DNA from 4 places in the Paenibacillus sp. J22FR83 genome. Region 3 is predicted to be linked to each of the others. Evidence: riboswitches for the same ligand, from Rfam matches in the RefSeq annotation. Region 3 holds a riboswitch; each other region holds the start of a gene.

Region 1 (5,641 bases), on a different contig from region 3:
TCCCCAATGTCCCCCCGCATGCATCGAAGGTCAAAGCAATGACTCGTTCCTTCGTGGCCAACTGGGTTAGCACACCAGGGACATGTTCGCCCCATTTGGTTGGTATGCTGGCAGCATAGCGGTTGATCAACTTCTTTTCCAAGGACGCAAATGTTGGGACTGATGTTGGATCTGGTGTCGGTGTCACTTCCGGTGTTGCTGCAACAACTGGTATTGGTGTCACCGTTGCCAAAGCCACTGGATCAGGAGCAGCGGTTGGTGTTGCTACAGCAGCCGATTCCCCACAACCTGTAAGCGCACTCATCACGCTCAAAAAGAAAAGGAGGCACATCGTGCGCCCCCTCATTTATGTTTGCGCCAGTCTAATTTACTTTTCTCCAACTGGTAGGCAAAATCGTTCTCAAGACGCTTCTCTTCCGCCTTGCGAGCCGCCTCTGCCTTCGCTCTCTCTGCTTCCTTCTTCGCTTGCTCTTCCGCTTTCATCGCGTCAGCCTGGGCTTTGAGTCCTTCCAGTATTTCTGGACGCAGCAGATCCTTCAGCGTTGCTGGTTTATCTTGCACGCTAGCCGCAGCTGGCGTCACTTTAGCTTTCTTTTTCACCATAATAAGGTCACCTCATCTACAAGTTCTCCCTATTATTGTACACCTCTATTGATGTAAATGATACGGTACTGTCGCTACAACGATATCCTTATCGGCTTGCAGCTTCGAACGAATGCGTGCCGCAGATTGATTATGGAGCAGACGGTGCCACCACTTCTTCGGCATGAATTGCGGGAGAATAACCATAATCGACTGTTTCTCTGACACATGCGTATCGATGCGTTCAATGAATTCAGCCAACGGCTTGAGAATCGTCCTGTATCGGGATTTGAACACAACAAGTCGCACGCCTGGATCCCAGATCTGCCACTTCTCCTGCATCGATTCTTCATCCTCATCCGAGAAGGAGACATAGAACGCGATAACATTAGGCGAAAGCGATTTGGCATAACTAAGGGAATGCTCTACCGCTTTGTGAATCCCAGCCACGGGAACGATAATAACAGGTTCTTTGGTACATACACGGTCTTGCGTGATATCAATACGCAGCTGTTTGGCCACGTCGTCGTAATGGTGACTAACCTTGGTAATGAGCCAGAGGAGGATCGGTGTAATGATAATAACAATCCAAGCACCCTCGCTAAATTTGGTAACGGAGAAAATGATTAGAACGGCAAGGGAGACGATGCCGCCCAAGCCATTAATGATCAGCTTCCCGATCCAACCCGATACGCGTTCTCTGAGCCATTTACGAACTAAACCTGTCTGAGCAAGTGTAAAAGATAGAAATACGCCAATCGCATAAAGCGGAATGAGTGCATCGGTTTTACCTTTAAAACCAATCAACAGCAAGCTGGCTAATACGCCTAGCGTAATAATGCCATAGTGGTACGAAAGCCGATCCCCACGGAAGGAAAACATGCGCGGGAAGTTTTTGTCCTGGGCCATGATCGACGCCAAGATCGGAAATCCATTGAAGCTTGTGTTCGCAGCAAGTACCAAGATAAGCATCGTCGCGATTTGCGTCGCATAGTACATGGCGCCTCGGCCGAAGGCTTGCTCCGTCACCATCGATAGAACCGATGTATGGCCGTTATGATCCGGTGCCACGCCATACCCTAAGGCAATCAGGGTTACCCCACCGAAGACGATGGCCAATAGTCCGCCTAGAGAGAGTAGTGTGCGTTTGGCATTTTTGACAGATGGCGTCCGAAAATGTGGTACGGCATCGGAGATCGCTTCGATCCCCGTTACAGCTGAACAACCGGACGAGAACGCCTTGAGAAGGACGAATAGCGTTAATGAGTTCGTCGCTGCGCTTGGAGCGAATTCGATCGCATGTGTATTCATGGATCCTGTTAGCAGATCGAAAACACCCTTACCTACTAACAATAGGATACACAGAATGAAAAAGTACGTTGGAATTGCGAATACCGTTCCCGATTCGGAAGTTCCTCGCAAATTCAGCCAGACCATGATCCACACCAGCAAGATGGTAAGCGGAACGATATAGGGTACGGCTGATGGAAAAGCGGACGTAATCGCTTGAACACCAGCCGAAATCGAAACCGCCACGGTTAAGGTATAATCGATTAGCAGAGACACACCTGTGAGACGTCCCCACACCATACCTAAATTCTCTTTGGTAACCATATAGGCGCCGCCACCCATCGGGTACGCTTCGATCACTTGCCTGTAGCTGAGCACGAGCAATAGAATCAAAGCAATGATCGATACCGCAATCGGCAACGAGAAGGCAAAAGCAGCAACCCCTACGGTCGCAAGCTCTAACAGAATCTGCTCTGTCCCATACGATACGGATGATAAGGCATCGGACGACAAGATAGGGAGAGCTTTCCAGACAGGCATTTTCTCCGACTCAATCTCACTCGACTTTAGTGGCTTACCAAACATAATTTTTTTCAATGAATCACTCGTCATTTCGCAATTGCTCCTCCAAATTAAATCGAATCGTACGCATCACACACAATAAACGGCCACACCTTCATCCAAAGAAGGGAGCGTTTTGCGAGATATATAGCCAAATTAATGTGTGACATCTATATAAAAATGCTATACTCCTGAAAATGGACGCAAAAAAACACAAGGATAGACCTTGTGTTTTGAACACATGTTCTCCTTTCTCACGATCGCTTACGAGGTTAGCTGTCGGGTTCGGGCCGCGAGAAATCTGCCCTAAAAGGTACCAGGTATCAGCACCGTTACTCACCCCATGTTACTTTTGGTTCCCCCGCTTTTCTTCACAGAAAATTAAGCGAAATATTCAACTGTTCTAGTACGTGTTGAATACTACTCTCTTCTACTCACATAGTAAAGGATGGAAAAAACGTAAAAAGCCGTCTTCCGCCTCACGTTTCCATCAATAATTCGCTTACAATCCCCCCAATCGTTGATTATCTTCCATTCTCTTAGCCAATCGGGGTATTTTAAATAAAGGGCACGGTTGCAATTCACAAACTTAACCTTCCATGTAAGCAATGCGGTGGATCAAAGGGATTTTTCCTTTAGGGCACTACCTCGGTGATGTGTTCACCTAGCAAGGTGACGGTCGTATAGGTGGAAAAATACAAGTTGATTGAAATACATACAGGAAAATGCATAAATATTCAACTTTTCAAATAGTTACTACGGTCAATTCATTGACACATGCTACCTGCCATGCTAAACTGTCACAAATAAATTTATAGTTTAAGATCGGATGGTGTACCATGTCAAATCCTAGGACTACCTCACATCAGGAAACAGCGCCAACGCCAACTGAGACGCCGGGTCGCTTACGTGAAACGCCGGTCTCTTGGTTACTCTGTTTCACTATTGTGCTTGTCATCATGAACACGATGATGTTCAATCTGGCACTGCCCAAAATTTCCGCGCAATTCGAGCTTAGCCCCTCAACGGCGTCGTGGATTGTTACGGGATATTCTATTATTTTCGCCATAGCATCGATTACCTACAGCCGCTTATCCGACTTCGTGCCTATTCGCAGGCTCTACGTCATTGCCCTGCTCTCGCTAGGTGGTGCCTCTATTCTAGGGCTGTTCACGGACAGCTTCGGACTGTTGCTGCTGACAAGGCTTATTCAAGCCTCCGGCGCTGGGGCGATTCCATCGCTCGGTATCGTTCTCGTCACCCGCTACATTCCGTTGTCTCGCAGGGGCAGAGCGATGTCGCTCATCCTATCTGCAGCCTCACTCGGCTTAGGACTCGGTCCCGTCGCGGGAGGTTCCATCGTTCAGTATTTGGGCTGGCATTTCCTATTCGTCATTACAGGGGTCACCCTGCTGCTTATACCTATCTTTCTCGCTTTGCTGCCAAAGGAAAAACCAGAGAGCGGCTCGTTCGATTTCATCGGTGCCCTGCTCCTGGGGATTGGGACGACGGGGCTGCTGCTCTTCCTAACTTCCAAAAGCATCGTTGCCCTCATAGCGGGCGTACTTGCGATTGCCTTATTCACGCTGCGCATTCGCCGCGCCTCACAACCGTTCGTGCTGCCAGCCCTATTCGGCGATCGAACTTATATGTCGCTTAGCGCAATCGGCGTGACATCCTACATGATCAGCTTCGGCTTCTTATTCCTTGCGCCGCAGATGCTTGCACGGGTATTTGGCTTAGCTCCACTTACTTCGGGACTGTTGCTCTTCCCCGGTGCACTCTTGGCGATGCTGGTGTCGAATCGTGTCGGACGCATCATAGACCGCTACGGGAACACAGCACTACTTCGTTACGTCCCATGGTTGATGCTGCTTTCTACCGTACTTTTGGCCCTGACAGCTAGCTATTCCTCTTACTGGATTGCTGCGCTTTACATCTTGGTTAGCATTAGCTTCACAACGCTTTCTAGCGCTGTATCCAATGAGCTCTCCCGGCAATTGACTACAGATCGCATCGGCTCCGGCATGGGCTTGTTCCAATTGTTGCAGTTTTTCAGCGGCGCTTTCGCCGTGGCGCTCTCGGGGAGTGCACTCGTTTGGCAGAAATCGTTGCCGCTCACACGTGCTTTCGATAACCTCATCTGGGGGATGGCGGTCATTGCGTTCCTAACCATTGCCAGTTCCATCCTATACAGGAATTATGCAAAAAAGCAGCTCTCGGATCGCTCCGCGGCGGAGAAGGTAGAAAGCTCAGCTATGCCTAAGACTGCAACAGAATAAGTACCGTCAGATAAAGCCCAAGTCCAAATTAAGGTGATGATATCATCTTAATTAAGGCTTGGGCTTATTCTTACTTAGAATAAAGTGATGGCATAACGTTAAAGTGTCTAAATACACAGAAAATTTCGACTTTGGAGCTAATAGCGCTATACTATAACGTTATCCGACGTCGTTGCTCACACTTATCACAAGAAGAGGCTGTCCCTCCTATGACATCGGGGACAGCCTCTTCTTGTGTTATATTTTCATCCCATCCCATGCCACCGTAATCGGGCATGGGAATTGTTGTTCCTGAAACCAGCCTACTAAATCCCCATGTGTCGAGGTAAAATGGTTAATATGCGTAAGATAAATGCGTGAGTTGGCATGCAAAGTCCCTTGCTCTAACAGCTTGCGGAACAGCTCCATGCAGCTAAAGGCGTCCAAATGGCCATTTGGATGAAGACCACGCCCGGTGGTCAGCCCAAAGGTGCATTCACTAATCAACACATCAAGGGAAGCATTCTCCAGCTCCTTGAACGCATCTGGCAAGTACCAGCCAGTATCCACGCCGTAAAATAGCTTACGGCCATCCGGTTGGTGGATGAGATAGTTCGCACAATTCTCCCCCATATTGCCTTTGTGATTCCCACGCAGTGGCGTTACTTCGATGCCGCCAATCGTAACGGTTTCGTTAAACGCCAGCTTATGAAAGGCCACGATGCCGCGCGCCTCCAAATCGGCAGTCATTCCTTTCATGATCGGCCGGCTTTGCCGATAGAAATCGACGATTTCGTAAGCCTTGTCTGTAAAATAAAAATGCAGCGGCTCCTTCAACCGTTCAATCGCCATGTTCCTAACATTCATCATCATATAGTTGAAATGGTCTTCATGGGTATGACTCACTAAGACATGCTGCAGCTTAGTAAAGTCCCCATATTCCATAG
Region 2 (5,641 bases), on a different contig from region 3:
AACGGGTTACGTTCGCTTAGTTGCCGAAACTGCCGCGGAAATTCGGGGGATGACGCTGGAAGAAATAGCTGAAATTACAACCAACAATGCGATTCGGTTACTCGGCCTCAAGTAGGGCGTTCTTCTTGAACTTCCGGCGTAAGACAACGCCGCATGCGAAAGAAATGAAGGCAAGACTGAGTAAAGGGACTAGGATATACAGGATAGGGGTTCCTATCATAAATGGAATCGTTAAGACGACAAGCTCTAGTAAGAGGGTTAGCCAAATGATAAAGGCCAGGGCACCTGCTCTAGTTTGGGGATCCAATGGGTACATGGTGAGCCAAAACGTATAGCGATGTGCACGCTCTAATGAAGTAAGTTGAACCATCGAGATCACTAGTGCGATGAGTAGAATGACGCTTCGTGCAGTAGTGGAGTCTGCAACGACTAGAGCTAAGATGCCGATTACAGTCAATCGGAGCACAATAGCGAACATCTCGGTGCGCAACAATGTCTTCATATATAAGTAAAGAAACGCAGAATCCTGTCGAAATGGAATGGTTCGGGTAATCCCGCTAATCCATCCTCGGCGGGCTATTCGTGTTGGTAATTGAGGTACGTCTACGAACCAATTGAAGAAGGCGTAGAGTCGGGCTTGTTGCTGTTTCTCTTTGGCGATCAAATAGTCCCATCCGATCACATATTTACCAGCGTATCGGAAGGCAATCAGCCAAACGAATACGAGGAGTATGGCAGCTAGGCTTGCCCATAAACTGCTGTAGTGAAACTGGATTGTAAGTAAGGCGAGGGATGCCACCCACCGAAAACAAACAGATATGAATCGAGTTCGTTCAGTGGCAAATCTTCCTTCCTGCCAATGAGCTAATTGGTTCGCTATCTTTAATAGAAGTAATAGAGCAAAAATGAGAAGAAATGGCTGAGCTTCGGTGCCTAGACAGTGATTATATAGGGGCGTTACTACAACCCAGCCAAGAAATAACCGCACGCTCTGAAGTGATAGACTGTACAGAAAGCTGCTTCGGAAATAGGCACCCATTTCATGTTCGATCCGCAATAGAAACATGCGATCCGCACTGCGTGTCAACGTGCGAATGGAGCTTGAAGCAACGAGTGGAACGAGCACGAGCAACACGATCCATAGGTACGGATAATCTGTCGGAAGACGCTGTAATGTTTTTGCATAATAATAGGAAGAAACGATGACAAGAAACAACAAGAAGCCGATGAAATTACTGCGTGCGGCATACTGCCAATACCCTAGGGATTCCTTCATATAATGTTGGAAACGCTGCTTCCATAATGCATGTGTGTTAAATGCAGATGTAGGATCTGTTAGTTGACTCATGCCATGTCTCCTTGAACAAGCTTGTAGAAGATGTCGTCTAATGACGCCTGAGGCAGCGCTGTTTGGGAGCGTAATTCGACTAAATCTCCCTGTGCAACCATGTGGCCTTTGTGGAGAACGACATAAGCATCGCAATATTTTTCAATTGTAGACAAAATGTGTGAGGAAATGAGAAAGGACGCACCTTTCTTCTTCATTTGAACCATGAGATCAAGCAAGGAACGAATCGCTAAAGGGTCGAGTCCAAGAAACGGTTCATCGATTATATAGAGAGAGGGTTCGATCAAGAAGGCATTCATGATCATGACCTTCTGTTTCATCCCTTTGGATAAATGACTAGCGAAGCTGTTCAGCTTGTCCTTCATCTGAAATTGCTCCAATAAGGAGCGAGAACGGGTTTCGTAATCCGCTTTAGATAATCCATAAGCTAGTGCCGTTAGCTCAAGGTGTTCGCGAATCGTAAGTTCTTCGTATAACTCTGGACTTTCAGGTACATAAGCATATGTCGCTCGGTAAGGCAGCGGATCCTCGGCTAGCGTTAAACCATTAATGCGAATTGACCCTTTTTGCGGTTGGAGCAGTCCCAGAATATTTTTGATGGTGGTACTTTTCCCTGCACCATTGAGTCCAATTAGACCCATCATTTCTCCTTGGCCGATCGAGAAAGTTAGATTATGAAGAACGGGTTTGTTGGGTAAATATCCACCGAATAAAGCGTTTACTTGCAGGATGGGGCCCATCACAATTGCCTCCCTAAATAGCAAATTATTGGTATTTTTTAATCAAATACTACCAGAATCATTATAAACAAATTTGCATTTTTAGCCTAGTTTTGATCATTATATACTGAAAAAACGAGTATACGTACGTTAAAGTTAGGCACGTGTAGATATAAGTGGGTTATATATGGAAAATAAACAAAATTTAATCGATTTAGCCCTTTTTAACGGGTGTTAATCCCTTTACAGGTTGAGATTAACAGCGTAATATACTTTTCATAATAACTTAATATCCAATTTGCCAATTTTCCATTCGCTGAGTTCCAAATGTGGGAACGGGGGAACCACTGCAAGCTTAATGAGCATTCCAATGCGGGTTAAGTAAGCAGAGAGTAATAGGGGTGAATCATAGACGTCAAACAAGCAGTTTGCGTCTACGTAGGGCGACTCTCACGTCCGAATCCGTCAGCTAACCTCGTAAGCGTAAGAGAGGTAACGATTGTCGTGCGTGCTATTTGTATTTCACTATGCAAACTAAGCCAGCGAGAAGAGTCCTCTTCTTGCTGGCTTTTTGTCCACATTTAGGGTCCTACACAGATCATATGACATAAAACAACCCGGAAATCATAGGATGATGAATAGGTAAAAGGGGGGGACGACCAGATTCAGCAAGGAAACAAGGCTGATGATGGCGAGCGTGTTAAGTTAAACTATAAAAAACCTTAGTCGCGTCAAATTTAATCATGCTGTAACCTGGCGGCGAGGCTTTGAAGGAGGACCGAAGAAGTGGGCAGTATCTCAATTAGCGAGACCCATGTAAAACGATCATCCAGCATGTCCTTCGCATTGCGATGGAAGCATGAAAACTTGCGTTTGATTTTAAGCCTGGCTATAATCTCAATCGCAATGACTTTCATGTTTTTGGTGTTGTTGTACGGAACGGCTACCAAGAGCGTATCCGTGGTTGTGAATGGACAAGAAACCGTTGTGCACACGAAGCAATGGGTCCTGCAACGCCTACTGGATGAACAAGCCATAACGATTGGTGAGCACGATGAAATTTCAGCTTCACTCACGACCAAGCTCAAGGGTGGAGACAAAATTGTTATTGAGCATGCATCACCGATTCAATTGACTGCTGATGGAAAGACCACCACTGTTTACACAACTGCAAGAACGGTAGAAAGTGCATTGCAACGTTTACATATTGCACTTGGTGAGAATGATCGTATTTCTCCCGAACCGACAGCCGCTCTTAGCACAGGCGATGAGATTAAAATCGTCCGTGTGACCAAAGAGACGGAGGAAGTCTCTGAATCGATCGCATTCGAGACAGAGAAAAAGAATGACGCATCTTTGCTTAAAGGGAAAGAGCAAGTGGTCCAAGAAGGTAAAGAAGGCGTGTTGGTCAAAAAGAAAGAAAAGACTTTCGAGGACGGCGTTTTAGTCGCGGAAGCAGTTGTGGGTGAAGAAGTACAAACAGAAAGCATTAAGAAAGTAGTTTCCGTAGGCACGAAAAATCCTGTGGTTGTTCTCTCCGCCTCTTCACCGAGTGTGGATGAAGTTTCCAAGAATGGTGTGACCTTCGGTTACAAACAAATTCTGAAGAACGTGAAGCTTACTGCGTATTCTGCGGGTGCTGCGTCGACAGGTAAGACGGAGGGCTCTGCTGGTTATGGTAAAACCTACACAGGTACTACCGTTACTGAAGGCCGTACGATCGCTGTCGATCCGAAGGTTATTCCGCTTGGATGGTGGGTATACATCGAAGGGATTGGTTTCCGTCGTGCTGAAGATATCGGCAGCGGTGTGAAAGGCCAAATGATCGATGTGTACTATGAAGATCACGGTTATGCAAATAAATTTGGCACGAAGCAAGGGTACACTGTATATGTGGTTGGCCCTACAAAACCATCCCAAAACTAACGTGTAAACGGTAGTTTGTGCGGGAACACTACTAACATACACGTAGCTTGGCATCTGCCTGCGCGAAGAAGAGGAGCCCCCTCTTCTTTTTCTGCGTACTGAGGAAGGAAACGCATCAATGATAAAAGAAATGATCGTTGTGGAAGGCAAGGACGATACAGCTGCTATTAGGCGGGCTGTGCAGGCGGATACGATTGAAACAGGCGGATCTGCTATCGGACAAGCCGTGCTCAAGCGAATTGCTCTGGCTCAGCAGCGCAGAGGCGTCATTATCTTCACGGATCCCGATCACGCAGGGGAACGGATCCGCAAAATCGTGGCAGCCAAGGTACCTGGCTGCAAGCATGCTTTCATTACGCAGGAGCAAGCTGCGTATAAGGGTGATATCGGCGTCGAGAACGCGACGCCAGAGACGATTCGTCAGGCGCTTCAGAGCCTGAGGACGGAATATGAAGCAGCAGTTTCGCTGCTGACGATGGAGGATCTGATTGCTGCCGGGCTCATCGTGCATCCGGATGCGGCTGCTCGCCGCTTGACGGTAGGCAATGCGCTGGGCATTGGTTATTGCAATGGTAAGCAATTCTATAAACGTTGTGCGATGTTTCAGATTTCAAAAGAGGAATTTGAGGCGGCGCTCGAACATTTGAACTAGTAGAATTCTTGGAGTGACTAGAACCCTAAATAGATACGAGGTCTATACAATGAATATAACCAGACAAGAGGTTGTTGTAACAGCCGAAGACGTGGCAACACCAAGTAAAACGAAACAAATTATTAAGAAGAATGGTCTCGTGCTCAAAAAAAGTTTAGGCCAGAACTTCTTAATCGATCAAAACATCCTCAGCAAGATCGTCATGGCCGCTGAGCTCGGCCCTACGAAGGCTGCGCTTGAGATCGGCCCCGGCATCGGCGCGCTCACACAGCAGCTTGCCAAGCTCGCTGGCCGCGTGCTTGCGGTCGAGATCGATCAGCGTCTACTGCCCATTCTGGACGAGACGCTGGCGCCTTACCCCCATGCCACTGTCGTTCATGGGGATATCTTGAAAACCAACCTGCCGGAATTGTTCCGGCAGCATTTCGAAGGCGTGGAGGGCGTCAGTGTTGTCGCCAACCTTCCGTACTACATCACGACGCCGATCATCATGAAGCTTCTGGAAGAGAAGCTTCCCCTGGAGAATATCGTCGTGATGATCCAGAAAGAAGTGGCCGACCGCATGGCGGCTCGTCCAGGCACCAAGGATTACGGCAGCTTAAGTATTGCCGTACAGTTCTACTGCGAGCCGGAGCTCGTCACAATCGTGCCGCGCACCGTCTTCGTCCCGCAGCCGAACGTCGATTCCGCCGTTATTCGGCTGCGCGTGCGCCAAGCGCCGCCAGTTGAAGTGGCGGACGTGGACTTCTTCTTCGCTGTCGTCCAAGCGTCCTTCGTTCAGCGTCGCAAAACCCTCTATAACAACCTCGCGGCGAGGTTCTTTACCAAAGAGAATAAGCCTGAGCTGGAAGCGTTGCTGCAGGGCATCCAAATCGAGCCTTCACGCCGAGGTGAGACACTCAGCATGGAGGAGTTCGCACGCTTGTCCACGGCGCTTCGTGTGCACGGCTGCAAATAAACCCGCACCAAATGCCTAGTCTCGCCATAGGATACCCT
Region 3 (5,641 bases):
ATCGAGCCTAATGTCATATCACCCTGAATGACGGAATAGCCGCCATAAATATAAATAATTGCCGTGCCTAACGGCCCCAATGTGCTCGTTGCCATTCCGAACCAACGGCCAACCAGATTGAGCCGCAGCTCAAGATCCATCACCTTTTGGTTCATCGTTGTGAATTCTTGCTCTTGTTGCTTCTCTCTGCCAAAAATCCGCGTCAACAAAGCCCCCGATATCCCGAAATTTTCATTCAGCTGCGAGGTAATGTCGGAGCGCACCTTTTGCGTTTCAATCCGTAGATCCTTCCGCACCTTGGATACCTTTTTCACAGGCAAAACGAAAAGTGGAAGGATAAGCACCGAAATAATCGCCAACTTCCAATCTAATGCAAACAATATCCCTATAGTTGTCAAAACAACGACGATCTGCGTGATCGAAGATACGACTATTGACGTAACCACACTCTGTACAGACTGTACATCACCTGTGATTCGCTGAACGATTTCGCCAGAGCGCGCGTCCGTGAAGAACGACATCGATTGCCGTTGCAAATTATGAAACAGCGACTGTCCCAAATCCCGGATAACCCCTTGGGTTACTTTGGTATTGAGATGGTTTTGCCATACGCCCACTACGCCGCTTAAGACGGGCAGCACGATTAACAGCATCGCCATCACAGACAAGAGCTGAACACGTCCCTGCGGGATGGCCGTATCAATAATTTCCTTCATAACTAGAGGTGGGATCAACCCCATCACTGCCGCAAGCAGTGCCAAGCCGATAATGACCAAGAGCTGTCCCCAATATCTTTTGAACAATAACAAAATCCTTCGTATCGATACATCCTTCAACTTGGCCTTTGGACGATTCCGGTCGGAAAGCCGCCCCATTCCGCCTGGCCCACCTGATCCACCTGGTCCGATCACTCACCCATCACTCCGATCTTTCTCCTCTTTGCTGCCCCTCGCTACAAAGGAATTGCATGCACAATTGCACAGGTTACTTCTTCAGCCATCTGCATAACACGATATAACGAAGTCGTTTGCAGAACGTTATACTGCCTAGGTCCATCCACATTGACGATCGCTGCAATCGTATAATCACCAATGGGAGGTAAATTTTTCCCAACTGATTGGCCTGGAGCCAAAGGCTGGTTCGACAATTGGTACAAACCCACACTCAATTTCCGTCCCAAACAAGCATCGATCGCAATAACAACAACATTCGGTGGAATTTCCTGCAAACGTATGGCCAAATTCGTAGCATCACACGGTGCTGCCAACGTACCAATGACGTATGGATAGCCTAGCTCCACGAGCTTGCTTCCTACAAGTGGACCCAGCGAATCGCCTGTTGAGCGATCTGTCCCTATACATACAAAAGCAAGCCGACTAGGCTCCAGTCCATCGCTTAAAGCAATCATGCGTAGAAGCTGTCCTAACTGCTCGCCATCTACTTTTTTCCAAAACTGCTCCTGCAGCTCCATCGGTTCTCTATCCATCTTTGCCTCCCTTTCAGGCATATACACCTAACCTTCCACCTGATCCATCGTAGTTCCATTCTTTCATATGGAGGTAGGTTGTGTCCACTTGCCTAGCTCTTTCGCATACACCAAATAAGCGTTACTCGACAACCGAGCAAAGCCTATTCATGCCGCTTATAGATCTGACGATACAACTTTCTTAATGTACGCGATTCATCCGAACAATGCGATAATAGAGCTGACCACTGACTTCTTGCTCCACTTCTAGATAGCCTTCAGAGTGAACATAATCTCCTAACATAAACGTAGAAGCATCGGCCGAATCGGCATGTGTAAGAAAGAGCAGCGCCACCTTATCATCTCCAACTACGAATCCAACCTGTTCCTTCACCTTGAATTTTTCAAGAATTTTGCCATGATGCGACCTTACGATATGATGAAACCGCCAAGTACCTTCTTCTTGTATGATAAAATAGAGCACTCGATTGCGATGCGCATTACTGAACTCCCGCGTCACACCAATCATGCATACCTTCTCACCAACGCGTAAATATTCATCAATGACATAGGTTTTCAGTCGTAACCGATTCACATTCTTGCTCTGAATATAACTTTCCATCTCATCGATGGAGCGTTGATCCCTCGGATCTTGCCTCGTTGCATAAAATACTTCTTTAATAAAAGTATCCGTTTGGAATTGTCTTGCCCCTTTGAAATGGTTATATGTATGAAAAAATTGCTTAATTACAACCCGAATGTCTTCCGGTATGGCAGGACCTGTTTCCACGTTGTACATGCGATCTGTTCGGACCGACAATTTTATTTTATGAAACCAGCTTTTCCAGACACTAACTTGCATGTCGCACGCGTCACCTACCTTCTTCCAATCATTGTTCCATTATAGGCTATAATCCTCAAAAATTCGATAAAAATCGCACAAATCCGCGCAAAAAAAAGAGCATACGCCGCTTTGCTCTCCATTTAGAAAGACTTAGCGAACGTACGCTCTCATACAACTTGCTTGCATTTAATTTGTAACAACCTATAATACGCGCTTGGCACCTACATATCTGGAGCCCCAATAGGAGCTAGCGAGACTATCAACCGTTACACCAACGGACGTTGTCGAGGAAATAAATTGATTGTTTCCAATGTAAATGCCCACATGATTGACGATTCCTGAAGCAAAGAAGACAAGGTCTCCCTCTTTCAAATCCGTCACTCTCGCCCCCGCTTGATCGTACATTTGCACGGAGGTGCGCGGCAACTCGATGCCTTTGGCCTCGTAGATATAACGAACGAATCCAGAGCAATCGAAGCCCTTAGGCGTTGTTCCTCCCCACCTGTAAGGCGTCCCTTTGAAAGTCGTTGCAGCCTGAATAATTTGAGCTGAAATGGACGGCTGAACGACCTTGGCCGCTGGGGCCGCTAAGGCTACTGGCGGGGGTGCTATCCAAGCTGGTTTGTGAGGCTTGCCATCCTCTTCCACGATCGCGATTTTATTCGCATCGTTCCACGAGATCTCAGATCCGAACGTCTCTGTCACGAAGCGTAGAGGAACATAGGTACTACCCTTAACTAGCGTTGGACTACTCTCTAATGCGACTAACTTACTGTTCACGATCGCTTGCTCATCGTCTGTCGTGAGTTGAATCGCCTGTTGCTTGTTCATCAGCGTGACAACGACTTCATCGCCTTGCTTCGCCCATCCCACTTGATAACCTAGTTTCTCCGACAACACGCGCAGCGGCACCTGAAGCTTACCATCCGTATCAATAAACGGTTGATCTTCCGGGAACTTCACCAGGTCATCATTGACCTGAACCTTTACCGAAGAGGTGTCGGGACCAGCGGCATGTGCAGATGGAGCGGCAAATAGGGAAATAGCTGCGCCTAGAAGAGCGCATGAACAAATAAAGCTTTTGGTGAAAAGTTTCAAAACGTTTGTGCCTCCTTGAAGCCTCCGAGGTTAGTTGACGGGTTCGGGAAGAGGTTTTCCCTAGTGCGCCCCATTAGCCTAAGCTAACTGAGCATTCATTCACCCCAAGTAAAGAAGTCCCCCGTACCAGAGCTATCGCTGCTCTGAGATTCGGCATTTTTTGTCTATGTTAGACTAGCATAGTTCGTTTTAGCCTGACAACTTTTGCGAGATGGTAAGTGTTTCCTCTTCTATGTAAAAGCATACGAAAACAGCCACTCTTCTCAGAGCGGCTGCCGATATACCTCAGTAAACAGGATCTGTTTACAGGGATTAAACTCATTTTCCGTCATCGGACTAGGATAACTCATAATGTTGAGTGGCAATTTCAGTTGCCCTTCTCGGAGAGGAGGCTGAGCATAGGGGAATAGGTTCAAATGGAACCCGGAGCGCTTATAGAATTCAATTCTCCGCGCAGCATCTGAGGTAGCAGGAGGCTCTACTTCAAGTACGATGGGTGTACTTGCGCTACTCATATACGTCGTCAGCATTCGCTTGCCAATCCCACCACCTCTGATGGCACCATTGACAGCAATGTGTTCCACAAATCGAAACGTGCTAAAGTTCCAACTCGCCAGGAAGCCGAGCAATTGCCCCTGATCATCTCGCTCGATATCTAATCTATAGTTAGGATGCGCTAGTAGTGCCCGCTGACCCTCATATGTCCTTATTTCCGTATCTGGAAATGCGGCTTCCATTAGTTCGAATACCTCCTCAAAGGAATCCTCTTTGACCTTCATCCGTCAACACCTCCCTTCACGTTAGCTATAGGTTATCTTATCCAACTGTGCTGCTTCTTACTTTGTACGGAAATGATCGATCACCTCAACGCTCCGCACACACAAAGACCCCACCTTTGCGGATCCATGAGATCTCGGTAAAGGTAGGGTCTAGCACACTTTAAATGACACTTGTTTCTGTCCTTACCATTTTGAGAAAAAGTCGTGCGCTGCTGCATGGGAACCAGGAGGTGTTGCATGCCCCATGAAGGGATACACTGCTATAGATTTATTTGCGGATTCAATTCGGTTATATGCAGCGAATATCGCTTCTGGTAAGCAACACGTATCCTTCAGCCCTACTGTAACATGAACAGGCTGCCCAATACGATCACCTAGATTCATGATATCAAAATAAGAAACCGTTCGCAGTACATGAGGCAGATACTCTGGGAAACGGGTAACGAAATCCGCTGCCTCACTAAGGGAACTAACCGAATTCAAAAGACCTAGATCCATGTGACATTGATTCGGAACATGCGCAATTGTTGCCCGAATGCGCTTCTCAAGCGCGGTTACGAGTAGCGCCAGCCCGCCGCCTTGGCTTCCACCGTACACGAATACCCGCTCACTGTCGATCTCTGACTGCTCTAACGCGCATTGCACAGCACGTAAGGAATCGATCGCAACCGCGCGATAATAGCTCGTCTCGGGGTCGAGAATCCCCTGTGTAATCCATCCTCTCGTCATACCGGTCTCCTGTGGCAGCAGGTTACCGCTATCGCCGCCTTGCCCGCGTACATCAACCGCAAGTACCGCGTATCCCATAAGCAGCCAAGCTGCATGATCCTCGGGTCTTCCCTTGGAACCCGTATAGCCTGGGAATGTAACAATGCACGGTACCTTTTTCGAGTTACTCTCTGCATTAGGCAGCAACAACCAAGCATGGATCGGTGTTTCCGCTGCTCCTTGCAAGACAATCTTATTGACTTCCGCTTGTACAAAAGATGAAGCTACCTTCTCTCTTGTATACGATGCTCCTTGCGTAGCTTCTGCATATGTGCGCTCCCAGAATGCAGCCAGATCAGCCGTCGCCGTTAACTCCGCATGATAATTATGTAATCCCTGAATACGATTTTCAATAGCGTTCATTTCGGTTAGTCCCCCATTGCATGTTTTTCCCATTTTAACCTAGATACACGAGGATGACTATTGGAAAATTTGAAGATACGATAGAACGTCGATACTCTGCATCAATGGTTCTGTCTTTCTTTTGCGAACTCCCGATTCGTGGTTAGATGTATAAACTACAGCTATTTTACTCGAATCTGACGTATTTTCGTGTTTAGATGGAAAAAGTACATTTAATTCCTATGTAATTTGAAGAATCGAGCAAATCGAAGGAATATAACTACAGGAAATACAGTTAATCTTTCAAGTTCACGAAATGCGCTTCAAATAGATGGAGAAAATCCA
Region 4 (5,641 bases), on a different contig from region 3:
CCGGTTCGCCCATCCGCCAGGGCCTGACTGCTGCTCCATGATGCAGAAGGTAGGGGAGATGGAACGCACTTTGGTGAGCTGGTTGGAATAGCTGCGATCCAGAAGAGGATTCTCGCGATTGGCATCGTTCCAAATGGTTGAGAAGTTCGGATACGAGTCATAAGAATAGAAATCTAGCAACTCATCCGTCATAGCATGGTTATCCAAATGACCAAACATCCCATTCGTTGTAACCCACTGCTTGGGTGCCAGCTTTCGTAAGATGTCAGCCTGCACACGGGCAAAGGAGATCGTGTTATCCGAGATGAAACGTTTTTCATCCAGCGCTTGATGCGGATTTGCAGATTCGCTAGGCGCAGGGCGAGTCAAGTGCACTTGCTCCCAATTGGAGTAGCTCTGGTTCCAGAAGACAGTTCCCCAAGCCTGATTTAACGCGTCTAAGGAACCGTATTTCTCCTGCACCCATGCCCGAAAAGCTTTGTGGTCGGCCTCGGCGTAGAAGACGTTGACTTCGCAGTTAAGTTCATTGTCGATCTGCCAGCCAACTACGCCTGGGTAGTTCGCATAATGAGTGGCCATAGCCTTAGTTATTTTCGTACAATAGTCGCGGTAGATAGGGCTGCTGTAATTGTAGTGACGTCTCAGCCCGTGCTGATACTGCACACCCTCGAATGTGGCATTCAAGATTTCGGGATATTTAAAGGTCATCCAAGCGGGAGGCGTAGCCGTGGGAGTGCCAAGAATAACTTGTAGTCCATGTTCGTGAGCCAGATCGATCGCCCGATCGAACAGATCAAAGGCGAATACCCCTTCTTCGGGTTCAAAGAAATTCCATGCAAATTCACCCATCCGCACGATGGTAAAACCGATTTCTCGCATTCTCGTATAATCATCGGCCCACATAGCCTCTGGCCACTGCTCAGGGTAGTAGCATACGCCTAGATCAAATTTCTCGCCAGGAATCGTCTTTTCCATGACTTGTAACATCCCCATTCCTATAAGGTATACTAATTTCTTGTTATTGAAAATTCTTTATGTACTCATTATATTGCTTTGTAATATTATGTATATAACATCATTTTGCTCGAGATATCAGATTTTTGCGCATCGGAGGACACATGCGAATTCATTATGTATTACCAGAGCCGATGTATAAACACTATACGGTGTATCCGGATATGATCGGTCAATATGCAGAATTTCCAGAACATCAAGAGCGGAGGTCTAAGGGGCAGCTGCAACAAGCAAACTTGCATATTGTGTTAAGCGGTAAGGGATATGTCAAAGCGAACGGGAAGGAATTCGGCCTGGAAGCAGGGCAGGGCTTCTATTACGGAGCGGGCCTTGAGCAAGAGTATCGATCGGATCCGAATGATCCTTGGCAAGTTTTTTGGGTACACCTTGCGGGTGAGGGACTCGACAGACTGTTGAATGATCAAGGTACTTCAGCAGTGTGGTTGTTTACGTATAGCGATGCCTCCAAGCTGAAACAACTGACCGTGGGTTTATTGGAAGAGGCATCTCCCCATAATCGAAATGAGGTGCAATTGGCGGTAAAGCTCTATGAATTGATGGCTGAGCTTGCCTTGCGTGCGGAGACGCATGGTACGGTCACGATTCTAGATAAGCGTGCGCGGATGAGAGAGGTTGCTGAATATATTCGTACGCATTGCACGAAGCCACTAACCCTCCTGCAGATGGCCGAGCAGGCTGGCTTCAGTACGTATTATTTTAGTCGAATGTTTCATGAAGTGATGGGGCGGACTCCGATGGTGTGGCTGTTTGAATGCCGTCTTGTTGTAGCCAAACAACTGCTTATGTCTACCGAATGGACCATTAAGCAAGTGGCCGAGCATATCGGTTTTTCCCAGAGCAGCTATTTTATTGCTCGATTCCGGGAGCACACGGGGCTGACACCACAAGAGTATCGGCGGTTGTATCACACGTAATAACTAGCAAAATATAGGATAATCAACGTCACCATTAAATGTATGCGCTTTCATCGACTACCAAAGTCAAATCTGCATAAATTAAAGGTGAATCTAGGTTTTACATTCGGTTCAGATCGGCGTAAGATTCATTACGACAAGTTGATTTTCTGTAAAATTAAACCACTTAATTCCCAACTGGGAAACGGGGGAACCAACCGAAGCCGTATAAGCAACACATGGCTTCATGGGGTGAATCCTGATGCTCGCAAGCATTAGGTAGGACGCTCTCAAGTCCGAATCCGACAGCTAACCTCGTAGTGCATTGAGAGAGAACCGCACACTCGCCTTCTTATGTGAAGAAGCCCGAGCGTAGAGATTCTCTATGCTTAGGGCTTCTTTTTGTTTGCTTTTAACCTTACAAATTTGAGGGGGCCGTGCCATGCATGCAATTGAAATCACCAATTTGACCAAAACTTATGGGAATGCAAGAGGCATCACTGATGTTAGTTTTACCATCGAAGAAGGGGAGATCTTCGGTTTTATTGGACCGAATGGCGCGGGGAAATCGACCACAATTCGAACGCTGCTATCTCTGATTTTTCCAACTAGCGGCAGTGCCAAGATCTTCGGGAAGGACTGCATCCAGTTTGCGCCAGAAATTAAGAAGGAAATCGGCTACTTACCATCGGAAGTTTTTTATTATGACAACATGAAAGTAATTGACCTGCTTAAGTATTCGGCTAGCTTTTACAAGAAAGATTGCACCCAAAGAATTAAAGAGCTTGCCGAGATCATGCATCTGGACGTGACGAAGAAAATTGACGATCTATCTCTGGGAAATAAGAAGAAAGTGGGCATTGTTCAAGGGCTGCTGCACGACCCTAAGCTCATTATCCTGGATGAACCGACGAGCGGGCTGGATCCGCTTATGCAACAGAAGTTTTTCGAATTGCTCGAACAACAGAATAAAAGGGGAGCGACGATTCTTTTTTCCTCTCACATTTTGAGCGAAGTACAGCGGCTATGTGATCGTGTTGCGATCATTAAAGAAGGTAGAATCGTAACCGTTGAGAAGATTAGCACGTTAAAAGAAAACAATTTTAAGCGTTTTAAAATTGACACGGCGCAAGCGCTCGACCCCCATTTCTTCAGGATGCCCGGGGTCAACAACATTGAAGTCCAAGGTCAGACGACGAGCTTCTTATTCAAAGGCAATATTAATCAAGTCATGAGAAAAATAGCCGATATCGACATTGCGAATCTATGGATCGAAGAGCCTGATTTAGAGGAGATCTTTATGCATTACTATGAGAAGGAGGCTTAAAGGCATGAATATTTTCCTGCATGAATTGCGAGCTTATCGTAAATCCACGATCACGTGGACGTGCTCCTTACTTGCTGTTATCGTCTTATTCTTATCCCTTTTTCCTTCGGTTTCCAAAGATTTTGCACAGTTCTCTTCCGTCTTAGAAGGGTACCCAGAGGGGGTTAGGAAAGCGCTGGGTATTCAAATCGAAACGTTTGGCACCCTGCTTGGATTCTACATGTACATCTTTATGTACATTACGCTTTGCGGAGCTATTCAGGCCATGGTGTTGGGAGCGTCGATACTCTCCAAGGAGGTTCGTGAGAAAACAGCAGACTTTCTGCTTACGAAACCTGTAACGCGGACGAAAATAGTGACTTCCAAGCTATTAGCGGCTGTTGCTTCCTTAGCGATTACTTGTGTGGTTTATATCGGGGCAGCCTATATGATGGCGCTTCAAGTCAAGACGGTCGATTTTGATGGGAGCATCTTTCTACTGATTTCATGTACATTACTGTTTATCCAGCTGATGTTTCTAGCGATGGGATTCGTTGTTTCGGTTGTGTTTTCAAAAATAAAAGCTGTTTTATCCGTCAGTCTTGGTACGGTGTTTGCCTTTTTCGTAATCGGCATGATCGTTGCCGTAGATGGGGAGGGCGCTAAGCGGTATTTTTCCCCATTCAAATACTTCAGCGGGACGTACATGCTTACAAATGCAAGTTATGAAACGCCCTATGTCATTGCAGCTATCGCGATTATCGTTGTTTCGATTACGGTGAGCTACTTCATTTACACGAGAAAAGACGTTCATGCCGTATAAACGTAGGTGAGAGGAGGGAACGAGAAGTGAATATGTTCTGGAGAGAACTGAAAACGTATCGGAAATCAATGGTTTTCTGGAGTCTTGGGCTCATTTTTTTAGTCGCAAGTGGCATGAACAAGTACCAAGCAACGGCGACGAACGGACAGATTAATGATCTGATGGCAGAAATGCCGAAGTCCCTCCAAGTCATTATGGGCGGTGGCGCGTTAGATTTATCGAAAGCCAGCGGCTATTTCGGCATCCTAGTGCTATACTTCTTGTTGATGGCAACGATTCATGCGGCAATGCTTGGCGCCAATATTATTGCGAAGGAAGAGCGGGATAAGACGGCAGAGTTTCTATTCGTGAAGCCTTTGTCGAGGCACAGCATCGTCACGTGGAAGCTGCTAAGCGCTTTCGTGAACATCCTTATTTTTAACCTCGTGTCCTGGCTGTCGAGTATATGCATTGTTGGCGCTTATAGCAAAGGGGAGGCCGTTGGTGGAGATATTTCCATCGTCATGCTGGGGATGTTGATTGTGCAGATGCTCTTCCTGGTCATTGGCACATCTATTGCAGCCGTGTATCGAAACGCCAAAAGGGCAGCCTCACTCGCAACAGGCTTCATGCTCATTACCTTCATCCTGTCCATTGCCATTGACTTCAATAGTAAGCTGGCTTTCTTGAAATATGTAACGCCGTTTAAATTTTATGAGGCGAAGAATATCATGTATGGCGGCGGGTTTGATGCTGTCTATGTCATCATTTCGGCAGTTGTCATCGTCGGCCTGACCGTGGTCACGTATGCCGCTTTTGGCAAACGTGATTTGCATGTGTAGCGGGGCATCATGTGAAGTAGAAATAGCGTCAGTTAAGTAGCTAGCTTTCAATTAACTGTAAAACCTACAGTTAAATTCCCCATATCACCTGTGATTTTGCGATTAGATGGAAAAAGTACATCTAATCTGGGCGAGTTTGTCCGTTTAGTGGGTTTTCGCCGAAATTAGCTGTAGGAAATCCATCTATTGCTCGCAACTGTAGCAAATCGGCAAAATTAGCTACATAAAATCCATTTCATTTGTTGGGAGCGGCGGGGAAAGTAAGGCGGTATTGGTTTAAGAGGTAGTTGTAGTGGCAGTTGAATTCAGAAGTAGCCGCAGAAGTAGCAGCAGCAGTTGAAGTAGCCGCCGCGATATACACCTACAAAAAAACCAGCTAACAATCCTCATTTGGGATGCTAACTGGTTTTTCTTTTGTCACGCTTGGGCAGCTAGACTCATTTCTACGCACATAAGGATAAAAGCGCCAGCGCCGTGCAAATCGTTCTCGCTCGTAGGACGGGCGATATAGTGGGCGTAGTCGCCTATTCCTGTACCGATACAGATCTGGCCAATGATGACGTGACCATTCTCATCGAACTTCAGGGTATCAATGACCCCTTGGTATCCTTTCCACGCATAGGCCAAGTACTTAGGATCCAAATACCCGAAGCGCACGGCTTTGGCAATAGCGTGTACATACAGAGCTGTGCAGGAGTTTTCCAACCAATTGTCCGCCATGTCGCCTTTATCGACAACCTGATACCATAAGCCGGTAGCGGCA

What was found. A riboswitch is a leader RNA that binds a small molecule or an ion and turns the genes downstream of it on or off. The one in region 3 is predicted to bind cyclic di-AMP.
Region 1: it holds a riboswitch for cyclic di-AMP, as region 3 does, so the genes downstream of both, AC58PV_RS05660 (APC family permease) here and AC58PV_RS35160 (C40 family peptidase) in region 3, are expected to answer to the same signal.
Region 2: it holds a riboswitch for cyclic di-AMP, as region 3 does, so the genes downstream of both, AC58PV_RS32915 (resuscitation-promoting factor) here and AC58PV_RS35160 (C40 family peptidase) in region 3, are expected to answer to the same signal.
Region 4: it holds a riboswitch for cyclic di-AMP, as region 3 does, so the genes downstream of both, AC58PV_RS12910 (ABC transporter ATP-binding protein) here and AC58PV_RS35160 (C40 family peptidase) in region 3, are expected to answer to the same signal.

What each region holds. Positions count from the first base shown of each region.
Region 1 covers NZ_JCAUAM010000002.1:496,657-502,297, forward strand. Annotated here, with positions in the region: gene AC58PV_RS05650 (polysaccharide deacetylase family protein) at 1-331, opposite strand, end outside; gene AC58PV_RS05655 (YqkE family protein) at 343-603, opposite strand; gene AC58PV_RS05660 (APC family permease) at 649-2,484, opposite strand; cyclic di-AMP (ydaO/yuaA leader) riboswitch at 2,680-2,831, opposite strand; gene AC58PV_RS05665 (MFS transporter) at 3,273-4,715, shown strand; gene AC58PV_RS05670 (MBL fold metallo-hydrolase) at 4,953-5,641, opposite strand, start outside.
Region 2 covers NZ_JCAUAM010000029.1:51,141-56,781, reverse strand. Annotated here, with positions in the region: gene AC58PV_RS32930 (TatD family hydrolase) at 1-115, shown strand, start outside; gene AC58PV_RS32925 (ABC transporter permease) at 98-1,348, opposite strand; gene AC58PV_RS32920 (ABC transporter ATP-binding protein) at 1,345-2,088, opposite strand; cyclic di-AMP (ydaO/yuaA leader) riboswitch at 2,372-2,566, shown strand; gene AC58PV_RS32915 (resuscitation-promoting factor) at 2,854-3,993, shown strand; gene rnmV (ribonuclease M5) at 4,112-4,645, shown strand; gene rsmA (16S rRNA (adenine(1518)-N(6)/adenine(1519)-N(6))-dimethyltransferase RsmA) at 4,695-5,603, shown strand.
Region 3 covers NZ_JCAUAM010000041.1:1,667-7,307, forward strand. Annotated here, with positions in the region: gene AC58PV_RS35145 (ABC transporter ATP-binding protein) at 1-875, opposite strand, end outside; gene yyaC (spore protease YyaC) at 953-1,486, opposite strand; gene AC58PV_RS35155 (hypothetical protein) at 1,668-2,327, opposite strand; gene AC58PV_RS35160 (C40 family peptidase) at 2,511-3,407, opposite strand; cyclic di-AMP (ydaO/yuaA leader) riboswitch at 3,412-3,573, opposite strand; gene AC58PV_RS35165 (GNAT family N-acetyltransferase) at 3,671-4,186, opposite strand; gene AC58PV_RS35170 (acetylxylan esterase) at 4,370-5,317, opposite strand.
Region 4 covers NZ_JCAUAM010000006.1:169,081-174,721, reverse strand. Annotated here, with positions in the region: gene AC58PV_RS12920 (beta-galactosidase) at 1-975, opposite strand, end outside; gene AC58PV_RS12915 (AraC family transcriptional regulator) at 1,119-1,949, shown strand; cyclic di-AMP (ydaO/yuaA leader) riboswitch at 2,103-2,267, shown strand; gene AC58PV_RS12910 (ABC transporter ATP-binding protein) at 2,371-3,255, shown strand; gene AC58PV_RS12905 (ABC transporter permease subunit) at 3,260-4,057, shown strand; gene AC58PV_RS12900 (ABC transporter permease subunit) at 4,090-4,878, shown strand; gene AC58PV_RS12895 (glycoside hydrolase family 88/105 protein) at 5,296-5,641, opposite strand, start outside.